DNA from 3 places in the Paenibacillus allorhizoplanae genome. Region 1 is predicted to be linked to each of the others. Evidence: riboswitches for the same ligand, from Rfam matches in the RefSeq annotation. Region 1 holds a riboswitch; each other region holds the start of a gene.

Evidence for each region. Region 1 has a riboswitch for thiamine pyrophosphate ahead of thiC (phosphomethylpyrimidine synthase ThiC). Riboswitches for the same ligand answer to the same signal wherever they lie in the genome.
Region 2: it holds a riboswitch for thiamine pyrophosphate, as region 1 does, so the genes downstream of both, L6I86_RS28210 (thiamine phosphate synthase) here and thiC (phosphomethylpyrimidine synthase ThiC) in region 1, are expected to answer to the same signal.
Region 3: it holds a riboswitch for thiamine pyrophosphate, as region 1 does, so the genes downstream of both, L6I86_RS13845 (ECF transporter S component) here and thiC (phosphomethylpyrimidine synthase ThiC) in region 1, are expected to answer to the same signal.

What each region holds. Positions count from the first base shown of each region.
Region 1 covers NZ_CAKMMW010000043.1:10,990-16,342, forward strand. The annotation lists gene L6I86_RS34345 (alpha-amylase family protein) at 1-2,307, shown strand, start outside; TPP riboswitch at 2,485-2,594, shown strand; gene thiC (phosphomethylpyrimidine synthase ThiC) at 2,687-4,462, shown strand; gene bioC (malonyl-ACP O-methyltransferase BioC) at 4,499-5,353, opposite strand, start outside.
Region 2 covers NZ_CAKMMW010000024.1:10,688-16,040, reverse strand. The annotation lists gene thiD (bifunctional hydroxymethylpyrimidine kinase/phosphomethylpyrimidine kinase) at 1-646, opposite strand, end outside; gene L6I86_RS28225 (thiazole synthase) at 977-1,744, opposite strand; gene thiS (sulfur carrier protein ThiS) at 1,749-1,952, opposite strand; gene thiO (glycine oxidase ThiO) at 1,936-3,159, opposite strand; gene L6I86_RS28210 (thiamine phosphate synthase) at 3,175-3,780, opposite strand; TPP riboswitch at 3,924-4,022, opposite strand; gene hflK (FtsH protease activity modulator HflK) at 4,205-5,212, shown strand; gene hflC (protease modulator HflC) at 5,209-5,353, shown strand, end outside.
Region 3 covers NZ_CAKMMW010000007.1:53,764-59,116, forward strand. The annotation lists gene L6I86_RS13830 (helix-turn-helix transcriptional regulator) at 1-236, shown strand, start outside; gene L6I86_RS13835 (DUF3105 domain-containing protein) at 248-964, opposite strand; gene L6I86_RS13840 (methyl-accepting chemotaxis protein) at 1,165-2,610, shown strand; TPP riboswitch at 2,683-2,792, shown strand; gene L6I86_RS13845 (ECF transporter S component) at 2,933-3,529, shown strand; gene L6I86_RS13850 (ABC transporter ATP-binding protein) at 3,534-5,033, shown strand; gene L6I86_RS13855 (energy-coupling factor transporter transmembrane component T family protein) at 5,024-5,353, shown strand, end outside.

The DNA of each region.
Region 1 (5,353 bases):
GAAAATGACTCATGGACATTCCATGTCCAAGTATCTAAAGACGGTGCAACATCACCGATCTGGACGACGGAATTCACGATGAATGCGTCACGCGAGCTCTCTTTTAAAAAGGTAAATATTCCTGTTGATATTGAAGCGGGTTATTATACAGCGGTTTGTAAAGCAGTAGCGAATACGGGGGAAACGCGCATTTTTAACCAAGGCTTCTGGGGATATGATGCCGAGTTGCTTCGCGAAGGGACGCCGATGTCCTGTGATCGCGACTACTTCTGGAAGGACGGACGTCCGCTTCCGATCGTTGGGATGACGTATATGACGAGCGATGTGGCGAGGAAGTTTTTGTTCTTGCCAAACGTTTCCGTGTGGGATCGCGATATTGCACAAATGGTTAAAGCGGGCATCAACCTGCTTCGTACTGGGGTGTGGTCAGCTTGGCGTCAAATCATGTTCGTAGACGGACATCCGTATGAGGAAGTGCTGCGCAGCATTGATGCCTTTATTTTGACTGCCAAAAGACATGGGATCGAAGTCACGTTCAATTTCTTCTCGTTTACACCAGAGCTGTGGGAGGGCGTGAATCCGTATTTGGATCCGCGCAGCGTGGAGGCACAGAAGCGGTTTATATCTTCGGTAGTGTCCAGACATAAGGAAACGACGAATGTGCATTGGGATCTGATCAATGAGCCATCAATGTTTAATCCGAGCAAGCCGTTTGCGGGGCCGCAGTCGGCACATGATGCGTTCGAGCATGAAGCGTATGTAGCTTGGCTGGAGGAGCGCCATGGGGATATTCGCAAGCTGCAAGAACGTTGGAATATGTCTCCTGCGGAGCTCCCGAGCTTCGCTAGTGTCCGCTTGTTGGATCCTTCTGAAGTGAACATGAGCACAACGGAAACGGTGGAGAAAAAAGGCTCACCATGGCTGGACTACACCCTTTTCACCATGGACATGCACAATCGCTGGGCGAAGGAATTGATCGCGACAATTCGTAGTATCAACCCTGCACAGTTGGCGACTGTAGGACAGGATGAGGGATTGGGCGCGCAGCGGCCATCGCCATTCTTTTATGCAGAAGCTGTGGATTATACGACGGTGCATACGTGGTGGTTGATGGATCAGTTGGTGTGGGATGGCATTTTCTCCAAGGCGCCGACGAAGCCGAGTTTGATTCAAGAAACGGGTATTATGTATGTAGAGACGGCAGATGGGCGTGCGAAGCGTTCGGAGTATGAGCTGCGTAATATTCTAGAGCGGAAATACGCCTATGCCTTCTCGACAGGTGGAGCGGGTGCTGTTCAGTGGATTTGGAATATCAACTTCTATATGAACAACATCAATGAGTCGCATATTGGGGCGCTTCGGGCAGATGGGACAGAGAAGCCAGAGGCGGATGTTTCCTACGATTTCGGGGCATTCATGGGAGAGATTCGTGATCTCTTCGTGGGCCGCAAATTAGAGGACGTCGTGGCTGTATTCCCGTATTCGAATGACTTTTCCACGCGCAAAGTAGCCGGTGATGCAACAGCGAAACTGACTCGCACTTTAGCTTATGGGATGAACGTACCGTTCCGCGGGTTGAGCGAGTATCATCTCGAGGCATTGACGTCGGATCAACCGAAGTTAATTATCGTGCCAAGTGCGCATAACTTTAGTGATGCCGCGCTTACGAAGTTGACGACGCATATACGTGAGAATGGCGGAACGCTGCTGTTTACAGGGCCGCTTGGTTTGAATGAGTACTGGGCACCTGTCGCTCGGTTGACGGATATTGTAGGTGAAACAGTGCTGGGTAACATTGTCCGCGAAGAGGCGATGGTGTTGGATGGCGAGATGGTTCCTGTGTCCTTCGGTGGTGCACGAATCGCTCAGTTGAATAAAGAAGTGCCACTTTCCGATGATGGCAAATGGAATTCCCAGCATGGCGTCGTTCGCAGCTACGAGCTGGGCAAAGGGCAGCTCATATGGTGTCCACTCCCAGTGGAGCTTGGTGAGCGCGATGATGTACTCGAGAAGCTGTACGCGTATGCGATGAAGTCAGCTGGTGTGGATGCGGAACTAACGTGGGTAAAAGGCGGGCAGTTGCCGGGCGTGTATGGGCGGAAGCTCAGCTTTGATAGCGGTTCGTTGTTCATCTTCGTCTCGGAGTTCAGCGTGGACGCGCAGATCGAAGTGACGGATCCGGCAACGGGCCTGAGCTATGCGTTCGAACTGGAAGCCGAACGTACGGTGATGTTCGCTGTGAATTCTGTCGGCGAGTTGTTGGCAGTGTATCGACCTGAGCAGGTGCAGGTTGAGTTGAAGCAGTAGACGAATAGCGGGTAGGCTAATTGAAGAAGCCTCTGAATGAGATGGAATTCTCATTTGGGGGCTTTTGGTTTTTAGCGGGGGGAGAGCAGCGGGATGTCGTCGATGAATGGCCAGTATGAATTAGATTTTGCCGAGCTATTGCAATATTTTGAATTAAAGTGTAGATTAAATACCTAAGTGCATAATCACGGGAGCTTGGTGAGACCAGGCTGAGAGGATAGTTATAACTATCGACCGTTAAACCTGATCTGGATAATGCCAGCGGAGGAACACAAGATCTCTTTGTATACTAAGAGACCGCCTCTATTTATAGATGCGGTCTTTTTTTCGCAGCATGAACCCTCCGCTTGATCATAATCAACTATAGGAGGCATGGAAAATGTCAATGGAAACTAGTAATGAAAAGGTCACAACATCAACATCCGCTTTTCCGGGAAGCAAAAAAGTTTATGTCGAGGGCTCACGAAAGGACATCAGGGTCCCCATGCGTGAAATCAAATTGAGTCCTACTACTGGGGCTTACGGAGAGCAGGAAAACGCCCCTGTTCGTGTATACGACACGAGTGGTGCTTATACAGATGAGGAAATCCAAACCGATATTCGTACAGGTATTGCTCCTAATCGTTTGAATTGGATTATAGAACGCGGCGATGTTGAAATTTATGAAGGAAGAACGATAAAACCGGAAGATAACGGATATACCAAGGAAGAGAACGTTACTGAAGTTTTTCCAGGCTTACATCGTCACCCAATGAGAGCGAAGACAGGTCGTAATGTAACCCAGATGCATTATGCACGGCAAGGTATCATCACGTCCGAAATGGAATATATCGCGATTCGCGAAAATGTATCTCCGGAATTTGTGAAAGACGAGGTCGCTCGTGGCAGAGCGATTATCCCTGCAAATATTAATCACCCTGAAAGTGAGCCTATGATAATTGGACGAAACTTTCTCGTTAAGATCAATGCGAATATTGGGAATTCAGCTGTTTCGTCTTCCATTGAAGAAGAAGTGGAAAAAATGAGATGGGCTACTCGCTGGGGTGCAGATAATATTATGGATCTCTCAACGGGTAAAAACATTCATACCACCCGGGAATGGATTATTCGTAATTCCCCGGTTCCCATTGGTACCGTGCCTATTTATCAAGCACTAGAGAAAGTGAATGGAAAAGCGGAAGATTTGACGTGGGAAGTGTACCGTGACACGCTTATTGAACAAGCTGAGCAAGGTGTCGATTACTTTACAATTCATGCTGGTGTTCTGCTGCGTTATGTTCCACTTACGGCCAAACGAGTGACAGGTATTGTTTCGCGAGGTGGATCCATTATGGCAGCATGGTGTCTTGCCCACCATCAGGAAAATTTTCTGTATACTCATTTTGAAGAGATTTGTGAAATCATGAAAACCTATGATGTATCCTTCTCATTAGGGGACGGTTTACGCCCAGGATCCATTGCAGATGCGAATGATGAAGCCCAGTTTGCAGAACTAGAAACATTAGGTGAACTCACCAAAATCGCTTGGAAGCATGACGTACAAGTCATGGTAGAAGGTCCTGGTCACGTACCCATGCATTTAATCAAAGAAAATATGGATAAACAACTTGAAATCTGTGACGAAGCTCCATTTTACACCTTAGGACCGTTAACTACGGATATTGCGCCAGGTTATGACCATATCACTTCTGCCATTGGAGCAGCGATGATTGGCTGGTTTGGCACTGCCATGCTCTGTTATGTAACGCCAAAAGAGCATTTGGGCTTGCCCAATAAAAACGATGTACGTGAAGGGGTTATCACTTATAAAATTGCTGCTCATGCTGCTGATTTAGCCAAAGGGCACAAAGGCGCCATGGATCGCGATAATGCATTATCCAAGGCACGTTTTGAATTCCGTTGGCATGATCAATTCAACTTATCCTTGGATCCGGAAAGAGCCATAGAGTACCATGATGAGACACTTCCTGCAGAAGGTGCCAAGGTCGCTCATTTTTGTTCGATGTGCGGTCCTAAATTCTGCTCCATGCGAATTTCCCAAGATATCCGAGACTTCGCCAAACAACAAGGTCTTGAGGAAGCTCAAGCCATTGAAAAAGGGATGAGTGAAAAGTCGGAGGAGTTTAAAAAAGCGGGCCACGCCCTATATACGTAAACAAAAAAGGGTTGCTGCGGCAACCCTTTTCCTTGTCTAACCTTCAGCTGACGCTTGAATGATAAGAAGATCGTAACTAGCAATGACACCTTCCTGTATCCCAAACTTAGCCTCGTATTCCTGATACATATTAGCGAACAAGCGTCGCGTACTGATGCCAGGCAAAGCAACAGCTTCTGATGAGCTAGCTCCCATTCCTTTTACCGAAATGAGGAAATCTCTTACGGTAGGATAGGTTTCCTTTCGAACCTCACGCTCATATTGGATGCTAGAAAACCCAACCTCATTAAGCCATTCCTTCCACTGATCCGTCGATTGAAAGGATAAGCCATGCCTCTGCGGCTTTAAACCGCTAGCTCGATAAACTTCATGAAATGACTTGTGCAGTTCATGGAATGTATGGGGTCCGAAGGTAGTGAACAACAGCATTCCACCAGGACGAAGCAGCCGCCGAAGATGACCAAGCGTGTGCACTTGATTACTCAGCCATTGAAAGCAGGCATTCGAGACGATGAAATCAAACGAGGCTGAAGGAGCATCTATTGCCCACACCTCAACATCAGCTTGAAGAAATTGCAAGCGAGCCGATAGGCTTTTGTAGGATTCCGAATCGTTTACGGCACTGGATAGGACTCGCTGTTCAGCCACTTTGATCATCTCAGGTGCAATATCTAGTGCAGTAATAGATACGAATGACGACCACTCCTTCAGCAAAATTTCAGTCAGTGCACCCGTGCCGCATCCGATTTCAAGGAGGTTGAGTCCCTCTGTGTAACTATCGTCCACCCACCCTTTGAGGATTTGAACAAGACGGTCTGCCATACTACGCTGCACACTAGAGTGACGGTCATACGAACCTGACGAACTACGGTTAAATTGACGCCCAATCGC
Region 2 (5,353 bases), on a different contig from region 1:
CAAATGTGCAACCTGTGCCATGCGTATGTTGGGTAACCAAACGTTTTGAAGTGAACTCCGTAAAGGAAACTCCATCATACAGCAAATCCGTCGCTTGCTCCGTATTCGCTTCATGGCCTCCTTTAATCATCACGTGCTTGCAGCCGTATGCATGAATTCGAATGGCTGCCTTCTGCCGAGAGTCCCCGTCCGTAATCGATATCCCGCTAAGCGCCTCCGCTTCAGGGATATTCGGCGTCACCACATCAGCTAATGGCAGCAACGAATGGATCATCGCGTCAATCGCCTCTTGTTGCAAAAGTGAAGCTCCGCCTTTGGCAATCATCACCGGATCTACAACGATCTGCTTCCACCCATACGTTTTAATCGCCGCTGCCACAATGCGAATAATATCACCGCTGAAAAGCATCCCTGTTTTGAGTGCATCCGGCCGTAAATCTTCACCAATAGACGCCAGTTGGCGTTCAATCGCTTCCACACTCATCGGGTAAACACCTTGCACACCTAGCGTATTCTGCGCGGTAACAGCCGTAATCACGGACATTCCGTACACACCGAGTTCTTGAAATGTCTTCAAATCTGCCTGAATACCAGCGCCACCGCCGCTGTCCGAGCCGGCAATCGTCAATGCTTTGTAAATCGCCATGGTACTCCCCCCTACCTACTTTTCGCTACTATTTATCTTAACGGTCATGACAGACGCTATCGTCGCCTATTTCACGATCTCCATAATCTAACGGACACGGCAGTCGTTATTGCAGCTGAATTCTCCAAATGAGCAGGAAATTCGACTGAATAGCGACCTCTGTGTCCGTTAGCTTTTCAAAACTTCATCTATATATCAAATAACGGTTCCTGTGTCCGTTAGCCAAGAGATGATCAAGATCAAGATCAAGATCAAGATCAAGATCAAGATCATGATCAAGATCAAGATCAAGATCAAGATCAAGACCAAGACCAAGACCAAGTCCTAGACCTAAACCCGGCTCAATCCATCCATCGGACTGCTCGCCGACGCATATCGCTTCTTCGGAATGCGCCCTGCCTCAAAGCCCGCGCGTCCCGCTTCGATCGCAAGTTTCATGGCGTAAGCCATTTTGACAGGATCCTTCGCACCGGATACCGCCGTGTTCAGCAGCACACCATCTGCTCCCATTTCCATCGCCAATGACGCATCGGAAGGTGCACCAATCCCTGCATCCACGATGACCGGAACCGTCGCCTGTTCGATAATGAAACTTAGGTTCAAAGGGTTAATGATCCCCTGCCCCGTGCCAATCGGTGATGCGCCAGGCATAATTGCATGTACGCCAAGCGCTTGCAAACGTTTAGCTAGCAAAACATCGTCCGATGTATATGGAAGTACAATAAAGCCTTCCTCCAGCAGCATTTCTGAAGCTTTCAGCGTTTCCACTGGATCGGGCAGCAGCGTCATTTCATCCCCAATAACCTCAACTTTGATCATGTCGCACAAGCCTGAAGCTTTTGCTAAACGTGCGATGCGAACCGCTTCTTCAGCTGTTTTGGCACCGGCCGTATTCGGCAGCAACGTGAAATTCGACGTATCCAGCATGGACAAGAAATTCGGCTGACTCGCCTCAAAAATATTCATCCGACGAACCGCAAACGTCAAAATTTGAGACTCACTGATATCAACCGCTTGTTTTTGAATCTGAAAATCAGGAAACTTCCCCGTACCTAGCAGCAAACGTGAACGAAACTCATATGGACCGATTTTTAACATGTCTTTATCCTCCTCCAACGAAATGAACGATCTCAATTTTGTGACCTTCCGCCAGCTCAGCACCAGCGTGGTCCTCTTTATGTAAAATGGCTGCGTTATGCTCAACCACGAGCATTTTGTCGCTTAGGTCGAAATGCGCAAGCAGCTCCACAACGGTCCGAATCGTATCGGGTACGTCAACCTGCTGACCATTAATGTGCAGTTTCAATGCTTATCAATTCCTTTCCTGTAGCTGAAAATGTGCTTTGATCCTGCTGACTTACTCGCGTGGTCTCTGGCGAAAAATCCGGGCTGAAGGCATCCAGCCAAGGGGCTATCTCACTATTCCCCTGTTCGCCTGCGCTGTCTCCACCCAAAATCAAATCCGCCATCACCCTCCCGGTGATCGGGCTCAGCAAGATCCCGTTGCGGTAATGACCGCACGCTGTGTACAAGCCCTCCACCGTAGGCAACTTGCCGATGTAGGGCAGTCCGTCGCCTGTCTGCGGGCGCAGCCCCGACCAAGCTTTCTCCCACTCGGCATCGCCGAGTAGCGGCATCAGGCCCCTCGCGCGATCCATCAGCTCGGCCAAGCCAGAGAGCGACACCTTGCGGTCATAGCTATTCGGCACGACCGTCGCGCCGACCACCAGCCGTCCGCCGGCTTTCGGAACAATGTAGCACCCTGGCGAGAACAGGGTTTTCTTCAAAGTAGGCTTCGGCGTCCTAACGGAGAAGCACTCGCCCTTCACGGGATACATCGGCAAGTCGATGCCGATGCTCCCAAGCAGCTGACCGCTCCACGTGCCTGCGGCGACGACCACGTGGTCGCTGTAGAGCGGACCGGCGGCCGTCAGCACGCCGATGACGCGCTCCTGCGCGGTCAGCAGCCCTTGCACCTGGGCGAACGATTGCACCTTCGCCCCAAGCACTTGCGCCGCCTGCGCGAATGCCGCCGCCAACAGCGGAGCATCAACCTGCCCATCTTCGGGCAGGTACAGGGCTCCGCGCGTCGCTGCGCTCAGCGCGGGCTCTATAGCCGTGGCTTCAGCGGCGCTGAGCCACTGAGCCTTCTCGCCCGCGGCGCGCTGGAGCTTCTCCCGCGCGCGCAGCTCCTGCTCTTGATCGTCGCTGAGCGCGACGTTCAGCAGCCCCTCACGGACGAGACCGATGTCGATGCCCGTGAGTTCTCGAAGTTCCCCGCTCAGCTCGGGGAACATGGCACGGCTTTGGCGCGCCCACTGGAACAGGGCGCCCGTGTCTTCCATCTCGGACTGCGCACCGAGCATGCCTGCGGCCGCAGCCGAGGCTTCGGTGCCTAGCTGGCTGCGCTCCAACAGCGTGACGGATTGCCCTCTTTTAGCCAAGTAATACGCGATGGATGTACCGATAACACCGCCGCCAACGATGATGACATCTGATCTTGATGCTGACATTTCGCTCACCTCTATTTATTGAAGCTCATCATGATAGGCCAGAACGGCTCCAAGGGGATCCGCTGCATCCCATATTCCGCTCATTACTGCGATGCCAGATGCTCCTGTATCCAGAACGGACTTTACCCTCGCAGGTGTCATCCCGCCTATCGCAATCACAGGAATATTAACGTGATTAACTAGTTGTTTTAACTGCTCCAAGCCCCTAGGCGGCACGCCTTGCTTAGAGTTTGTCGCAAAAATATGACCGAACATAACATAATCGGCCCCTTCTTTTTCACGCCATTTTGCCTCATCTGCATGGTGCACAGAGACTCCGATGCGCTGTATCCCGCGGCAAAACTCATCCTGAATAACAAGAGACGGCGTTGTACCTGGAAGTTGAAGCCCCCCTGTTTGCAAGGCTAGAGCGATAGAGGGAAGACCGTTGACGTACAGGCTTTTGGCTGGAATCCCTTGCTCCAACAAGTACTGAACACCGATAAACACTTCATCCAAGGACTTCGTTTTCTCGCGAATATGAATCGCTGTGACATATGGGTGGATCTGCGCCGCAATCTTTGCGATCTCGGACCATGTATGCTTCCCGCCCGATATAACATGCAGTTCTTTCTGTGACACGCAAGGCTCGACTCCTTTCACGCAACATCGCTTCTCTTTCACCAGCGCCCTTCATCCTGACTTTGCTCGTAAACACAAAAAAACCACTTTCCTCAGGAAAGTGGTTGTAGGCTGCCTCATCATAAACAGATATAAAATCGGCTCCAAAACTCGTTCCACTTTCCTCCGCTGGCATAAACCAGATCAGGTTCAAAGGGTTCAGTCTACACTGTCTCAGCCTCTCGGCGCCCCTAGGGATTCATTCGTATGCAATTACTAAACATCATAGCATGACAGCCAACTCTTGGAAATAACAATTTTCCGTTTCAACTTGCAGTTGACCTAGCCATTCTCAGCACGCTGAGAATTACGTCTCTCTATTGAAACCATTTCCAAAACTTCCCGTATAGAGTATCAGTAAAACTTATATTAAGGGGTGTTTGCCATGGAACCATTTGTACTGCCAGAACCCGATCGACGAAGACCCTCTTCCCTCCCGCCAGGCTTGATGACCAAAATTGTTATCGGCCTTGTTATTGTTCTCGCCCTTATTTTTGGATCGTCCACCTTCTACACGGTACAGGAGCATGAGAAGGCGGCTATTTTAACATTAGGCAAATATACAACAGAGAAGGAAGCTGGGCTTCACTTTAAACTCCCTTTCCCTATTCAACAGGTGATTGTATTACCTGCCAAAAAGACACAACGTATCCAAATCGGCTTCCGTGAAGTGGGTGGCAAAATCACTCCCGTAGAAGAAGAAGCGATGATGATTACGGGGGATGAAAATATTTTATCCGCTGATGCCGTGGTGGAATGGAATATCAGTGACATGCGTAACTACTTGTACAATATTGATAATGCCGAACTGTTCCTACGTAACTCCACAAGCGCAGCGATTCGTTCCGTTATCGGCGCTACTGCGCTAGACTTTGCCATTACCGAAGGAAAAACCGAGGTCCAAGGCAAGGTCAAAGAACGATTGATTGAGATGCAGACGAAGTATCAAACGGGTATTCATATTGTCGATTTGAAATTCCAAGATATCGAGCCGCCAGCTGGCGATGTGCAGAATGCGTTTAAAGATGTAACCAACGCACGCGAAGAGAAAAACACGAAGATTAACGTGGCGACGAAATACGAAAATGATATCCTTCCTAGGGAGCGCGGTAACGCTCAAGCATTGCTTGAGAATGCCGAAGCACAGAAGAAATCACGGATTTTGAATGCGCAGGGAGATGTGGCGAAGTTTAATGCCCTGTATGCGGAGTATGCCAATAATAAATCAGTTACAGAGAGCAGGCTCATCATCGAGACGTTAGAGAAAATATTGCCAAACGCCAAAATTTTCATCAGCGACAGCACTGGCGAAACGGTCAAATATTTACCAATTAATGAGCTGTTGCGCACACCTGCTGCTGCGGCCGGCACGACTGGAGGGACTGCGAAATGACCTTACAAAGCAAATGGATTTTGAGATCCATCCTTGGTGTCGTTCTCGTCATTTTCTTCTTGATTTCCATCTTTATTGTCAAAGAAGGCCAATACCGCGTCGTTCTCAAATTCGGAGAAGCTGTTCGTATCCAAACAGAAC
Region 3 (5,353 bases), on a different contig from region 1:
CGAATTATGCAGCTTCGCTTTTTCGTCAAGTCACGGGTCAAACGATCAGCGAATTCGTTCACGTCACCAGGATCAAAACCGCCGTCTACATGCTGCGCCATTCCGCCCTGACCGTCACCGAAATCGCCGAGTTTATTGGCTATAATGATCCCTCTTATTTCTATCGCGTATTCCGAAGAATGACAGGTTTAGTGCCAACCGAACTCGTTTCAGATCGTGAAACGATTCGTAAATAATTCGTAAATAATTACATCGTTCCGCCGCCAAGTCGTATGTTAGCAGGAATTTGTTCAGGACCTTTGTTGATATAGTCGTGAATGAATGTGCCGACACTAGCTTCATCGAATTTGGCGAGTGACATTGTTTTCGTCCAAGCCGTAACCACGACCTCTTGATCAGCAGGAACATCCACATTCGGAACTGCGAGAACACCAGCACCAGCCGTCTTGAAGTGGGTCAAGTAGTCAAGTCGATCTTTCAGCTCCTTCGGTGCATCGGGATGGTAATGGATGATGATATCGCCGTGCTCCAAGTTGTGGACAAGCATCTCGTACCCAGGTCTCTCCTTATAGAAACCGAATTTCAAATCATGAGGGCTGTGCGTACCTGAAGTAGGGATTTTCATCTCATACATCAGGGTGCCATCTTTGTGATCGCGTCCGTAATCCTTATCTGTTGTGACCTGAATGTTGGCATGGAAATTAAGCTTATCTAGGCTGTATTTGCCTGCGGAGCTTTGAATGAGTGAAGTACCAACACTGCCGAGAGCGATAATGAGCAGGGCATGTGAGAGAAGGAGCCATGTTTTATGTTTCTTTTTCAGGGCTTGCTTTTCAGCCTTTTTCAACCGTGAGGTGTTGTCTTTGTTTATTCTTGCTGCGAGTACATAACCAATGATAGCTGCAATGAATAGAGCTAGTCCGATATAGAGCAATATGGTCATCATTTCAATCCCTTTCTGCATCGTGGAATCATCCACCCTGAATAAGTTCCTTTGTTGAAAAATAATGAGGACACTACAAATTGTAGTTTTTCTAAGGGGTGGAAGTCAACTTCTAATGTTATCCTGATTTTGGCATGGAAAATAGAGGGTTTGGCGCGCTACTTGTTGAATGCTGTAAAGAAATGTCTGATTATGTAGAAAGTTATTTAGGGGGAGTCACGATGACGGATCAACTGCTCGAATTAAACAGAAGGAATAGCTTAATGGTTAAGCTTTTATGGGCGTGTCTTGCACTTGGAGTCGCGGCTGCGTATACATCTGCATCTATGATGATAACCCTTTCTTCGGTCGGCGTACCGATTGCCATTGTATGCACGATTTTAACTTGGAAGAAGATTGCTATTCCGTATACGAAGTATGTAATTGCGGTTGGGCTTAGTGCGATTTCTTATTTTTTCATGTCACATAGTGCCTCTTTGTTTGGTTTATTTATTTTGTACTTAAGCTTAGCGCTCATTTCTTTATACATGGACTACAAGCCGCTCGTGCTCAATGGTGTGCTAGGGCTGATTAATATGAATGTTTACATAACGACGCTAACGCCACATGTGGATCCGATTGGGGTTAATGCTTTTTATCTGCTTACGATCATGACACTCATCGGTCAAAGTCAGATTGGTAGGAGAATGTTAACGAATGTTGCCAGAAGTGCGAAGCAATCGGAGATCGCAAAGATCAAAACGGATGAAGTGCTGTTAGGTATTCGTAATACGACAGAGGTACTGGGTACATCTAGTGGAAATCTGCAAGAGAATGCTGCAGTAACAGGTAGAATTACGGAGGAAGTCGTTGCTGCTTTTCAGGAGATTACGATTGGTATTGAATCACAAGCGTCCAGCATTAACGATATTACATCCGCTATTCAGAATGTGAATGAGACTGTGGAGCAGACCACTGCGGCATCGAATACGATGAGCAGCAGATCACGGGATACAGCGAGAATGACGAACGAAGGCAAGACCCAGATGGAAGATTTGTCGCTCAAAATCAATGATATCACCGTCATCGTCACTGAGACCTCCGACATCATGAATGAAGTGAATGAAGAAAACGTGAAGATCGGGAATATCGTTTCCACGATCGCAGATATTGCGAACCAGACGAATCTATTGTCGCTGAATGCTTCGATCGAGGCTGCTCGTGCAGGTGAGCACGGGAAAGGCTTCTCCGTTGTAGCAAACGAAATTCGGAAGTTGGCGCAGAATGCACACATCGCATCGACGGATATTTCGGAAATTCTCGGTTCCATTCAGGCCAAAGTTGTGACGGCCGTAGAGAAGGTTGCCATTGGCATTACTGCCGTAGAATCCGGTAAGAAATCGACAGATAGCGTGAATCAATTGTTCGAGGTTATCAACACGAATACAGCGGAAGTGATGGAGCAGGCGTCGCACTTGCAACGCATGAATCAACAATTGCAGATCTCATCGCAGCGGGTAGCGGAAGAGATGACTTCCGTTGCAGCGATTACCGAGGAGTCTGCAGCATCCGTTCAAGAAGTGCTGGCTAGCGCGGAAGTGCAGCAGCATCGGGTGCAGAATATCGTAGACAGCATCCGTCAATTAAACGGATTGACACAGGATCTGAAGCATCTGATCGAGAAATAAACGTCCAACGCAGACTTTTTGGGAAAAAAAGGATTGCCAAAGAGCGGCTAATCCGCTACAGTTAAGCCAAATGAATAGCAACACGGGTGCTTGATGAAGTCAGGCTGAGATAGTGGCCCTATGCCACTGACCGTTAATCTGATCTGGATAATGCCAGCGTAGAGACCTGATGTGCTTTTTTTATGCACAAATGTTCAAGCCTGCCGGTATTCTGGTAGGCTTTTTTTGTTCTTAAGGGGCAAAAGAGACCATGTATCCAAGGTTGGCGTGTTCGCCTATCTCATTGACAAATATGAATTAGGAAAAAGGAGTCGAGAAGAAGATGGCGCAAAAGGAAGCAAGCAAAAAAGGGTTGAAGCTGACAGATATTTTGATCACCATTGTCATTTCAGCCGTGTTTGGTGTGATTTATCGGATTTGGGGACCGATTTATGATCTCATGAAGCCGCTAGGCTTACATGCCGAGCAGCTGAGTTATGGTATGTGGTTCATGGCGGCAACTTTCGCGTTTCTTGTGATCCGCAAACCAGGTGTTGCCCTGTTAGCTGAGGTCGCGGCTGCAACGATTGAGGCCTTGTATGGCGGCCATTGGGGCGTATCGACGCTCGTCTTTGGATTATTGCAAGGGCTTGGTGCTGAGCTGGTGTTCGCGGCTTTCCGCTATCGTCGCACCAATGTGGGAGTAACAATACTTGCTGCCTTCGCTTCCGCCATCATGTCCATCTTTGTGGATACGTACTATGGCTATATCGATCAGCTGGCATTCTGGAATTATCTATTATTCATTGGTTTAAGATTACTGGGCAGTGCTTTGATTGCGGGTGTGTTCGCCTATTATTTGACAGGTGCCTTATCCCGCACGGGTGTACTGAATCTGATTCGTCCTGTTTCCGAAAAAGATTACGACGTATTGGGGTAACGAGATGAGCGAAGGAATGAGCGTTACAAATCTGCGGTTAAAATATCCCGGCGATGACGCCCCCCTGATTTTTCAGGGGGTTTCCTTTTCCATCGAGCGGGGTGAGAAGGTACTGCTGTTGGGACCTAGCGGCTGTGGCAAATCGACCCTGCTTCAGGTACTGAGTGGAATTGTCCCGGATATGATTGAGCTTCCGCTCAAAGCAGATGAGATTCGAAGGCCTAGCCGGTGGGGGTATGTGTTTCAAGATCCGGATACACAATTCTGTATGCCTTATATCGACGAAGAGATCGCGTTCGTGTTGGAAAATCAGGAAGTGCCGCGGGAAGATATGCCTGCGCGCATACTGTATTACTTGGAATTGGTCGGGTTACATGTGCCTGATGCGCATACGTTAATTAGTACGCTGTCCCAAGGGATGAAGCAGCGGCTAGCGATTGCAAGTGTGCTGGCGCTTGAGCCAGAGGTGCTCTTTCTCGATGAGCCCACGGCGCTGTTGGATGATGAGGGCACGAAGCAGGTATGGGACACGATTCGAGCAATCAGCGGGGACAAAACTCTCCTTATCGTCGAGCACAAAATTAGCGGCATGCTAGATTTGCTCGATCGATTGATCATTCTGACACCGGAAGGTAAGGTGTTGGCTGATGGGCCGCCGCTTGCCATGTTTGAAGCTTATAAAGAGCAAATGAGGGAATACGGTATCTGGTATCCCGAGGTGTGGGAGGATTACGCCAAGGAGAATCCGCAGGCGAATGTGAAGGGAGAGGGCCAAGGGAACATGCAGTCCATCAATGTGGGGCCGCTAGTACCCGTTATGGCCTTCCATGATTTCGTCGGTGTTCGCGGCGGGCAGATCAGGACCTCTGTGGATAACTTTAGCGTCTATCCAGGTGATTGGATCGCCGTTGTCGGTGCCAACGGTGCAGGCAAAAGCTCGCTCCTCCTCGCGATCATGCGGCTCATCCAAACCCGCGGAAGCTGTCTGATCGCGGGCGTGAAGGGCAACAAAGTCGAGCACCTTGCGGAGCGAGTCGGCTTTGTGTTCCAGAACCCGGAGTTCCAGTTCGTCACGAACTCCGTGGAGGAGGAGCTGACCTATGGCTTGCCAGAGGGTCAGCCGAAGAATGGGCAGTGGGCAGCGGCTGAGCTGCTGCTCCGGGAGTACGACCTGCTCGCGCTGCGCGAGCGGCACCCGTTCCAGCTCTCGCTGGGCCAGAAGCGCAGGCTCAGTGTGGCATCCGCGATGGTTCGCGGGCCACGCATCCTGCTGCTGGATGAGCCCACCTTCGGGCTCGATGCGAGCGGCACGCTGCGCATGCTCGAGCAGCTGGAGCGGCTGCGCGCCAGCGGGACTGTGATCGTGATGGTGACACACGATCACGAGATCGTCCAGCGCTGGGCCACGCGCGTCTGGCAGGTCGAGGCCGGGCGCGTGACGGAAGTCGCGCACGCACCCATTGTTTATGCTGCTCCGGGAGGTGAGCCACTGGTATGCAAATAACGTTCCCCTTTCGTGAAACGTGGCTGCATCGGGTGAATCCCGGCGTGAAACTTGTCTTATCGATTCTGCTATTCATCATTGTCGTCTTCACCCATAATCTCAACATGATGCTGTTCCTGACATTAGGCGCGTTGCTTCCGCTAGCGCTATTATCCGGACATCCAACGAAGAGACTGCTGCTTTATGCGTCGCCATTTCTGCTGATTTTCGTTTCCTCCACAGCGGGGATGATGATGTTCGGTATCGGTGAGACTGAATGGTTTCATCTCGGGATCATTCGAATTACCGAGGAAAGCTTCTACCGCGGGATCCATCTTGGT